DNA from 3 places in the Clostridium subterminale genome. Region 2 is predicted to be linked to each of the others. Evidence: riboswitches for the same ligand, from Rfam matches in the RefSeq annotation. Region 2 holds a riboswitch; each other region holds the start of a gene.
What was found. A riboswitch is a leader RNA that binds a small molecule or an ion and turns the genes downstream of it on or off. The one in region 2 is predicted to bind S-adenosylmethionine.

Region 1 (3,280 bases), on a different contig from region 2:
CTGCACCTTCTTTAATAGCTGATATATCATCTATTTTTTCTGAATATAATCCCATTGGTTCAAGATGTACCTTTGTTGTATAAGAAAGATCATAAGATTTTTCCTTTACTGTCGCTTCTAAGAAAGGTATATGCTGGAAATAATTTGCATCTATCTCACCTTCAGCAAGGGCAGTGTTAGGCAGCACATAATCTGAAAACTCCACTATCTCTACTTTATATCCTTCTTTCTCAAGCAAAGGTTTTATAGCATTTTCTACTATAGCTTTATGAGGCTCTGGAGACACCCCTATAGCAATAACCTTATCTTCACCATTAGCTCCTGAGCTTTCCTTTCCCTTAGAACCACATCCTACTAAAGTTACTCCTAAAGCCAATATTAACGTTAAACTTAATAATTTCTTTACTGATTTTTTCATGTATATATTCCTCCTCAAATAAATTTCTTAAAACTAAAATTTTAAATACTAGCTTAGCTTCTTATATAAATAGTTTCCTAAGCTTTGAATTAGTTGAACAAATAAAATTAGAACCACCACTGTAAATATCATAATAGGTGTATTAAATCTATTATATCCATAGGTTATAGCTGCTGCTCCAAGGCCACCACCGCCAATAGATCCAGCCATGGCAGAATAGCCTATAATGCTTATAATAGTTAAAGTAAGCCCTGAAGCAATAGATGGTAAGGCTTCCTTTATCATTACTTTAAATATTATTTGAGTCTTAGTAGCTCCTAAAGATTGAGCTGCTTCTATAACTCCTTTATCTACTTCTTTTAAAGAAGTTTCAATAATTCTTGCTACAAAAGGTGCTGCTGCTATAGTCAAAGGTACTATGGCTGCTGAGGTTCCTATGGATTTTCCTACAATAGCTCTAGTAACAGGAACGACTACCACCATCAAGATTACAAAAGGTAAACTTCTTAAAATATTTATAACCACATCTAATATTTTATATATATATTTATTTTCCATTGGGCCTTCTTTGGCTGTTAATATTAAAGCTATGGCTAAAACCATACCAATAACTACTGCGAAAAGTGTAGATACCACTACCATTATTAAAGTTTCTATTAGTGCATTACTCAGGATCTGTATAATTGATTCAACTGTCATTACTATAGCACCTCCCATTGGAATTTATTCTTTTCTAAGTAACTAGTAACAATTTCCTTCAACTGTTCATCAACTCTTATAACTAATGATCCCAATACATTTTCTCTAAATCTTTCTAGCTTTCCCCACACAATAGAAAAATTCACATTCAAATCTCTAGCCATGTTAGTTATAAATGAATTTTCACTTTTATTTGCCGGAAAATATATCTTAATATTAACTCCATTTTGAAATAAAACTTCCTCTTCTTCTCCTAAAAACTTTCTTAGAGAATATCCTGGTCTTAAGAATAGTTCATCTACATTTCCTTCTGCTTTAACTTCTCCACCTTCTACAAGTACTATGCGCTCACATATTGACTTTACTACTTCCATTTGATGCGTAACCATTACGATGGTAATACCCATTTCTTTATTAATTGTAGATAATAATTCTAATATGTCCTTTGTAGTTTTGGGATCGAGTGCTGAGGTTGCTTCATCACAAAGTAAAATTTTTGGTTCTAAAGCTAAAGCCCTTGCAATTGCTACTCTTTGCTTTTCTCCACCACTTAACTCCTTAGGCATAGACTTTATCTTGTGAGCTAGTCCAACAATTTTCAACAATTCTTCTACCTTTTTTTCTATATGATTTTTGTCATATCCCCATAGCTGTAATGGTAATGCTACATTATTGTATACATTAGATCTTTTTAGCAAGTTAAAGTTTTGAAATATCATTCCTACATTTTTTCTAAACTCTCTAATTTCTCTTTCTGTCATAGATGAAATTTCTTTTCCCATAACTTTCAAACTGCCTTCATCATAACCTTCTAATCCATTTATACATCTTAACATAGTTGATTTTCCAGCTCCACTATGGCCTATAATTCCATATACTTGTCCCTCTTCTATGGTAAATGATACATCCTTTAGAACCTTTAAATTATCAAAGCTTTTATTTATATGTGATACCTCTATCATTTTCTAGCACCGTCCTTTACTGTAGCTATCCTATCTGTTTTAAATCTAGATTTAATTATTCAGGCAAAAATAAAAGCACTAGAGAATAAATCTCTAGTGCATAAAAATTCATGCATGCCAATTCATTCTCTTATCTTTCAGCTCAATAAGCTGCAGGATTTAGCACCATGACATACATATAAAGATATATGATTCAGTATATATACACAGGTTGCTGGGTTTCAAAGGGCCAGTCCCTCCACCGCTCGTGATAAGACAATATTTACTTTTACCTTGCCACTAATTATACATAACAATAATTAAATAGTCAACATGAAAATACCAAAATTTTTAGATTTTTTTTAATATAATTATTTTATTTTTACTATTTTTATTTGTATTATTAACTTTACTTTTTATAATGATTAAAATAACTATTAATTAATATATTAATCTTTTACTTTTTATCCTATCTTCAATACTACTATTTATATAGCAAATCCTTTGAACGTCGCATGGATGAAACAACTAGTTAAATAGTTTCCTATTTAACTAGTTTTCTATATAGATATATAACTATGTAACTATTTTTATAGACAAATTCTCCATATATAATATAATTTTATTTTCTTCACTGGAGACCTTAGTATTTTATTAAATCCTAGTATTAAATATAAGAGTAAATGTACACGTCTCTTCTTCCACCACAAAGGAGTTAATTTCTTTTATTTCATCCATCTCACCTAAATCACCAAGTAAATTTTTAAAAGTTGTAAAATCACCCTCACACTGGATAGTTACTTCACCCCAAGAGTCATAAATAACGATGTTATTTAAAGAAATATCATTATAGCTTCTTAATCTATTCAAAAATTCTCCTAGTTTAAACTCTTCCTTATTCTTTGTTTGTTCATGGTTACTCTTTACTAAATCTCTATGCTCTTTAGCATTATCTAAATTTATTTGTGTTATACCATAAACAATTAAAAGTATTATAGTTGCTATAACTACTGCACTATTAATTAATTTATATTTTCTAGTATCCATTAATCTTCACCTTAGCTCTAAAATATAGTTCTTCCTTCTCTTGAAGAATAGATGAAACTTCAACTATTGAAAACTTTTCTTCTAAAATTTTGATACACATTGAATAGTCTTCCTTATCCTTAATCTTTATATTAAGTGTTATATTGTTTCCATCTATATTCATAGTAATTATTTC
Region 2 (3,280 bases):
AAATTTTATTATTTTTATAGTTTCTGTTTGATTTTTAGTTTTAAGTAAGGTATAAATACAATTGCTATAAGTGCACTTATCCCCATTAAATATGGATAATAAAGATGCTTCATTATGACAAATGGTGACAATTTAGCTAATGCAGATGCTGATAAAAGCTGAGCACCATAAGGAATAATACCTTGAGCCACACAAGAAAACATATCTAATATACCCGCTACTCTTTTAGGTTCAATATCATATTGATTCGATATATCTTTAGCAATAGGTCCTACAGTAACTATAGCTATAGTGTTGTTAGCTGTACATATATCAACTAAACTAACTAATGTTGCAATTCCAACTTCTGCTCCTATTTTACTGTTAACTCTTTTTTTAATAAATCCTAGTATAAACTCAATTCCCCCATTGAATTTTATAATTTCAACCATTCCCCCAATTATAATTGAAATTATTACAAGCTCAGACATTCCCCCAATTCCTTTGCCTATAGCCTGCAATAGACCTATTATATCAAATGCCCCCGTAAATATTCCTATGCTTCCTGCAAATAAGATTCCACCAAGTAGCACCACTAACACATTAACCCCTAAAAGTGCCGCTAGTAATACTCCTACATAAGGTAAAACTTTAACTAAACTATATGAATAATCCGCCGCTACCTTAGAGTCATGTCCCAGTGTTATAAAAGTAAATATTAAAGTTGTTATTATTGCTGCTGGCAATACAACTATAAAATTCATTCTAAATTTATCTCTCATCTCACAGCCTTGAGTCCTCGTAGCTGCTATAGTAGTATCAGAGATCATAGAAAGGTTGTCCCCAAACATTGCTCCACTAACAACAGCTCCAACCACTAAAGCTATAGGTATACCTGTCTTAGCCGCAATTCCAGTAGCTATAGGAACTAATGCTACTATTGTTCCCATAGATGTACCTATAGATATTGCTATAAAACATGCAATTATAAAAACCCCAGCTACTAGTATGTTACTTGGTAAAAATGTTAGTCCTAAATTAACAGTAGATTCTACAGCCCCCATAGTTTTAGCAACCTCTGCAAAAGCCCCTGCCAATATAAATATCAGACACATTAAAATAATGTTGGGTTCTCCTGCTCCCTTGCAGAATACATCTAACTTTTTATCTAGTGATACTTCTCTATTCATAAATAATGCTACCAATGCCGCTAATAAAAATGGTACAGTTACAGGCATAGCATAAAAATCCTTTGTAACTAACGATATCCCCATAAAAACTACTATAAAAATAAATAATGGTAACAAAGCAATAGCACTGCCCTTTTTCAAGTTATCTTTCATTTCTTCCTCCTTAGTTTAATTAATACTTTAATTTTTTGTATATGATTTAGTGATATTAGGCATCTGAAAATAAAAAAGCTTCCTGCCTTACCTAAAAGATAATGCAAGAAGTTATATTCTTCCAATTCTTATCTTCCAGGTTAATCCTGCTGGATTTAGCACCATAAAGTTTAAAATAACTACCTTTGGTTGCCGGGCTTCATAGGGCCAGTCCCTCTGCCTCTCTTGATAAGATGCTATATTCTATTTTTAAATTCTTAATAAGAATAGCATTTGTTTATTATTATGTCAATATAATTTATCAAAAGTATACTTATGTTCTTTGCCAAAGAAGAGTTCAATAATTGCACCATTCAGTTTTCATTATGGTAATGCATCGAACCAGGCAGATTGTAGCAACGCAATACCTTCTCGTATCTGTTGTTCACTCAGTAAGCTATATCCTACAAATATAATATTTCTGGGGCAATCATTCCTATCATTCCAGAATGGAATCATAGAATATACTTTTACTCCGACTTTTTCTGCCTGTTTAATAAGCCAATCTTGTTCTTCACCACCCGGAAACTCCAAAACGAAATGCACCCCTGCTCCACGACCATGTAAGATTACTTTTCTGCCAAACGTTTCAGTCGCTTTCTGTACAAATATATCATGACACCTTTTGTAGGTAATGCACATTTTTCGAATATGACGCTCATAATTTCCCTCTCTCATATATTCAGCTAAAACACGTTGTGTCAACCATGATACAGGAGAATTATGGGAACTGAATAAACTATGATACCTCTTTAGGAGTCGTACTGGCAACACCATATAGTTCACCCGCAGAGAAGGAGAAAGAGACTTTGAAAAAGTTCCGATATAGATAGTACGGTCTTCGGTGTCTAAAGAGTGAAGTGATGGTACTGGATTGGCATCATATCTAAGCTCGCTGTCATAATCGTCCTCAATGATATACGCATCGTTAACATTTGCCCAATTAAGGAGCTCCTTACGCTGAACAATTGGCATCACAGTCCCATAAGGAAATTGATGCGAAGGTGTTACATAAGCAGCACATGTGTTAGAACCATGAATTGATGAGAGGATAAGTCCATCTTTACTAGCTGGGATTGCATGCACATTATAATTATTGTTGATAAATACATCCCTTGCTCCATTATATCCTGGTTCCTCCATTGCAATAGTGTTATTTTCTTTACTCAGAAGAGTGCACAAAATATTTAAGGAGTATTGTAGTCCACAACCGATGATAATTTGTTCCTTACTACAAACCATACCTCTTGATTTGTACAGGTGTTTTCCGATTTCTTCTCTTAATAGTAGATCACCCTGCTTATCTGGATAATGATTAACTACTTCTTTTTGCGATGATAGGAGAATTTGAGAGGTGTATTTTCGCCATAACTTGAAAGGAAATTGCTCATAAGGAAGCGTACCGTACTGAAAATCATATAGAATTACAGGTTTATTCAGTTCTGATTTTTTGATAGATAAGGCATTTATATTCTGCGGCACATAATTCCTCTCCATAAATTCACTTGAAGTATCTAGAACAAAAAAACCTGACCCATGTCTTGCTTGAATATATCCCTCCACAGCAAGCTGGGTATAAGCCTGACTGACAGTATTTCGTGCAATACCTAATGTTTGGGCTAGTGTACGAATACCTGGAAGCCGTTCTCCATGTGCAATATTTCCTTGTTCAATATCTTTTTTGACCTGATTATAAATTTGAAGATACATTGGATCATTTGAATTTTCTTGAATATAAATCATATAATTATAACCATCCTTATACCAAAGTGTATCCTACATTATATCATATAAGTGTATCTTTTAATAGGTTCACTTGTATGCTACAATATGTTTAATTCTATATCAAGTACATATATCTTGAATAGAAATCAAATTTTCATGATTAGGAGGATAATTAAGTTATGCAATATAGAATG
Region 3 (3,280 bases), on a different contig from region 2:
AGGAGTATATAGATGCAAATACTTCGCAGGATTCAGCTAAAAGTGATGAGACTAAAGAAAGTGTAGTATTAGATGAAGATTTAGTGAGAAGAAGAATTCAAGCTAATAGAGAAAGACAAAATAAACCCAATGAAATTTATAAGAGTGATAATGAAATAGTTAAAGCAGATGAAATTGAGTTTGAGAAATATAATAAGGAAATTAAGGAAAAAAGCAAAGTAATGAAGGTTCCTGCAGAAGAATTAGTAAACAAATTGACATTTTCAGAAAAAGCAAAAATAATGAGTATATGTAAAGAATTAAGTGAAGAAGATTATTCAGAGATAAGTGAATTTCTTACTTATAATGATGAACGATTAGCTGTATTAAGAACTCTTAATGTAATAGAGAATAAGGTAGATGAAGATCAAATAGAAGAATTAAAAGAGATATTTTCTAAATATATAGATATGGATAAGGTAGAGGGAAATTAATTATATAAATATATATTAAGAAACTATTTATATATAAACATATGCCAATAGTTGTTGCATTCATGTGGATTTCAGGGATTATTATGTAAGAAATGAATTAAATATATTGAAATAATAGTTATGTATTAGTGCTTTTAATTAGTATAATAAGCTAAATTTAAGTGACAAAATGCCTAAAATTAGGAATTTAAGATTTAACGAGAGAAAAACAATAAAATTTTTATAAAAATATTGAAAAAAGGGGTTGAAAAAAAATCAATATAATTGTATACTAAGTCTTGTCAGTTTAGTGACATTTTTATTTGTGTAAAAGATTGGAAAATGACTCAGGTCAAGGTAGTGTGAAAATCTAATTTTGTTACAATTATGGAGGAGTTCCCGAGTGGCCAAAGGGGGCAGACTGTAAATCTGTTACGTTTCGTTTCGATGGTTCGAATCCGTCCTCCTCCACCATAAGGTCGCATAGCTCAGCTGGGAGAGCACCTGCCTTACAAGCAGGGGGTCACAGGTTCGATCCCTGTTGCGACCACCATAGTAAATTTAAATTCATTAAACTGCACAAATTATATAATATGCTGGCATGGCTCAACGGTAGAGCAGCTGATTTGTAATCAGCAGGTTGTAGGTTCGATTCCTATTGCCAGCTCCATAAAGTGGAGGAGTTCCCGAGTGGCCAAAGGGGGCAGACTGTAAATCTGTTACGTTTCGTTTCGATGGTTCGAATCCGTCCTCCTCCACCATAAGGTCGCATAGCTCAGCTGGGAGAGCACCTGCCTTACAAGCAGGGGGTCACAGGTTCGATCCCTGTTGCGACCACCATAATGAATTATAATTCATTAAATTTCAAGACTATATAATATGCTGGCATGGCTCAACGGTAGAGCAGCTGATTTGTAATCAGCAGGTTGTAGGTTCGATTCCTATTGCCAGCTCCATAAATGGAGGAGTTCCCGAGTGGCCAAAGGGGGCAGACTGTAAATCTGTTACGTTTCGTTTCGATGGTTCGAATCCGTCCTCCTCCACCAAATAAGATACTAAGTTAACTTAGTATCTTATTTTATTTTTTAATAAAATATAAATTAAGAATTGGATAAATGTTTTTATTAAGCTCAAAATATAATTAATGGCATATACGAAGTTAATAGGATGGTAAATATTAACTTATGATATTAATTGTTAAGTATGTTGACAGTTATATTCCCCTATGCTATTATCTATGTATAAATTAATAATATAACTCTTATCAAGAGTGGTGGAGGGACAAAGGCCCAATGAAACCCAGCAACCGGCTAATAAAAGCAATGGTGCCAATTCCTGCGGTGTTTTCTGCAAGATAAGAAAGTTTAGTTTGAAAAGTACTAACCTCTTCTTGTCTGACAAGAAGAGGTTTTAATTTTAAGTGCCGGTAATATTTTAATATTTAGGGAGGAAAATTCAATGAAAAGATTATTTACGTCAGAATCAGTAACTGAAGGACATCCAGATAAAATGTGTGATCAGATATCTGATGCCATACTAGATGCTATATTAGAAAAAGACCCAAATGCTAGAGTAGCTTGTGAAACTGCAACTACTACAGGAATGGTTATTGTAATGGGAGAAATAAGTACAAACTGCTATGTAGATTTCCAAAAGGTTGTTAGAAAAACAGTTGAAGAGATTGGATATAATAGAGCAAAATATGGATTTGATTGCAATACATGTTCAGTATTAACATCTATAGATGAGCAATCACGCGATATTGCTATGGGAGTTGATGAGGCTTTAGAAAGTAAAGCAGGTCAAATGAATAATGATGAGGCTACAGGTGCTGGAGACCAAGGTATGATGTTCGGATTTGCTACGAATGAAACAGAAGAATATATGCCACTTCCAATTGCTACGGCTCATAAATTATCAAGAAGATTAACAGAAGTAAGAAAAAATGGAACCTTATCTTACTTAAGACCAGATGGAAAAACTCAAGTAACTGTAGAATATGAAGACAATAAGCCAGTTAGAATAGATACTATAGTAATTTCAACTCAGCATTGTCCAGATGTTACAAGAGAACAAATCGAGAAGGATTTAAAAGAGCATGTTATAGCTACTATAGTACCTGCTGATTTATTAGATGAAAGCACAAAATACTATATAAATCCTACAGGTAGGTTTGTTATTGGCGGACCTCAAGGAGACTCAGGTCTTACAGGTAGAAAAATAATAGTAGATACTTATGGTGGATCTGGTAGACACGGCGGTGGAGCTTTCTCAGGAAAAGATCCAACAAAGGTAGATAGATCTGCTGCTTATGCATCAAGATGGGTAGCTAAAAACTTAGTAGCTGCTGGTGTTGCTGATAAATTAGAAATACAACTTGCATATGCTATTGGTGTTGCTAGACCAGTATCTATACAAATTGATACTTTTGGAACTGGAAAGCTTTCAGAAGATAAGATAGTTGATATAGTTAATAAAGTTTTCGACTTAAGACCATCTTCTATTATAAGAGAATTAGATTTAAGAAGACCTATATACAAACAAACTGCTGCTTATGGACATTTTGGAAGAAATGACTTAAATTTACCATGGGAGCAATTAAATAAGGTTGAAGAAATAAAGAAATATATATAAAAATTTAAAAGATATATATTTATAAACAAGAGTCCACACTAATACTATGATATATTAGTGTGGATTTTTTTAAAAAAGGCTATAATTAAATTTATATAGAGTATGAAATTTAACAAGGATAAATATTTTTACTTTAAACTGTGTCATATTACTAAATCTTATTATATTTTAATATATATGAGATTTAATTTGGT

Region 1: linked by a shared signal. The riboswitch ahead of ABDZ93_RS03160 (methionine ABC transporter ATP-binding protein) and the one ahead of ABDZ93_RS17410 (Na+/H+ antiporter NhaC family protein) in region 2 are both predicted to bind S-adenosylmethionine.
Region 3: linked by a shared signal. The riboswitch ahead of metK (methionine adenosyltransferase) and the one ahead of ABDZ93_RS17410 (Na+/H+ antiporter NhaC family protein) in region 2 are both predicted to bind S-adenosylmethionine.

What each region holds. Positions count from the first base shown of each region.
Region 1 covers NZ_BAAACI010000001.1:603,753-607,032, forward strand. The annotation lists gene ABDZ93_RS03150 (MetQ/NlpA family ABC transporter substrate-binding protein) at 1-418, opposite strand, end outside; gene ABDZ93_RS03155 (methionine ABC transporter permease) at 467-1,117, opposite strand; gene ABDZ93_RS03160 (methionine ABC transporter ATP-binding protein) at 1,120-2,079, opposite strand; SAM riboswitch class I at 2,207-2,336, opposite strand; gene ABDZ93_RS03165 (hypothetical protein) at 2,713-3,105, opposite strand; gene ABDZ93_RS03170 (hypothetical protein) at 3,095-3,280, opposite strand, start outside.
Region 2 covers NZ_BAAACI010000008.1:189,048-192,327, forward strand. The annotation lists gene ABDZ93_RS17410 (Na+/H+ antiporter NhaC family protein) at 15-1,322, opposite strand; SAM riboswitch class I at 1,448-1,557, opposite strand; gene pdxR (MocR-like pyridoxine biosynthesis transcription factor PdxR) at 1,686-3,104, opposite strand; gene ABDZ93_RS17420 (pyridoxamine 5'-phosphate oxidase family protein) at 3,266-3,280, shown strand, end outside.
Region 3 covers NZ_BAAACI010000002.1:196,370-199,649, reverse strand. The annotation lists gene ABDZ93_RS06825 (hypothetical protein) at 1-473, shown strand, start outside; tRNA gene ABDZ93_RS06820 (tRNA-Tyr) at 842-926, shown strand; tRNA gene ABDZ93_RS06815 (tRNA-Val) at 930-1,005, shown strand; tRNA gene ABDZ93_RS06810 (tRNA-Thr) at 1,048-1,122, shown strand; tRNA gene ABDZ93_RS06805 (tRNA-Tyr) at 1,129-1,213, shown strand; tRNA gene ABDZ93_RS06800 (tRNA-Val) at 1,217-1,292, shown strand; tRNA gene ABDZ93_RS06795 (tRNA-Thr) at 1,334-1,408, shown strand; tRNA gene ABDZ93_RS06790 (tRNA-Tyr) at 1,414-1,498, shown strand; SAM riboswitch class I at 1,711-1,813, shown strand; gene metK (methionine adenosyltransferase) at 1,911-3,086, shown strand.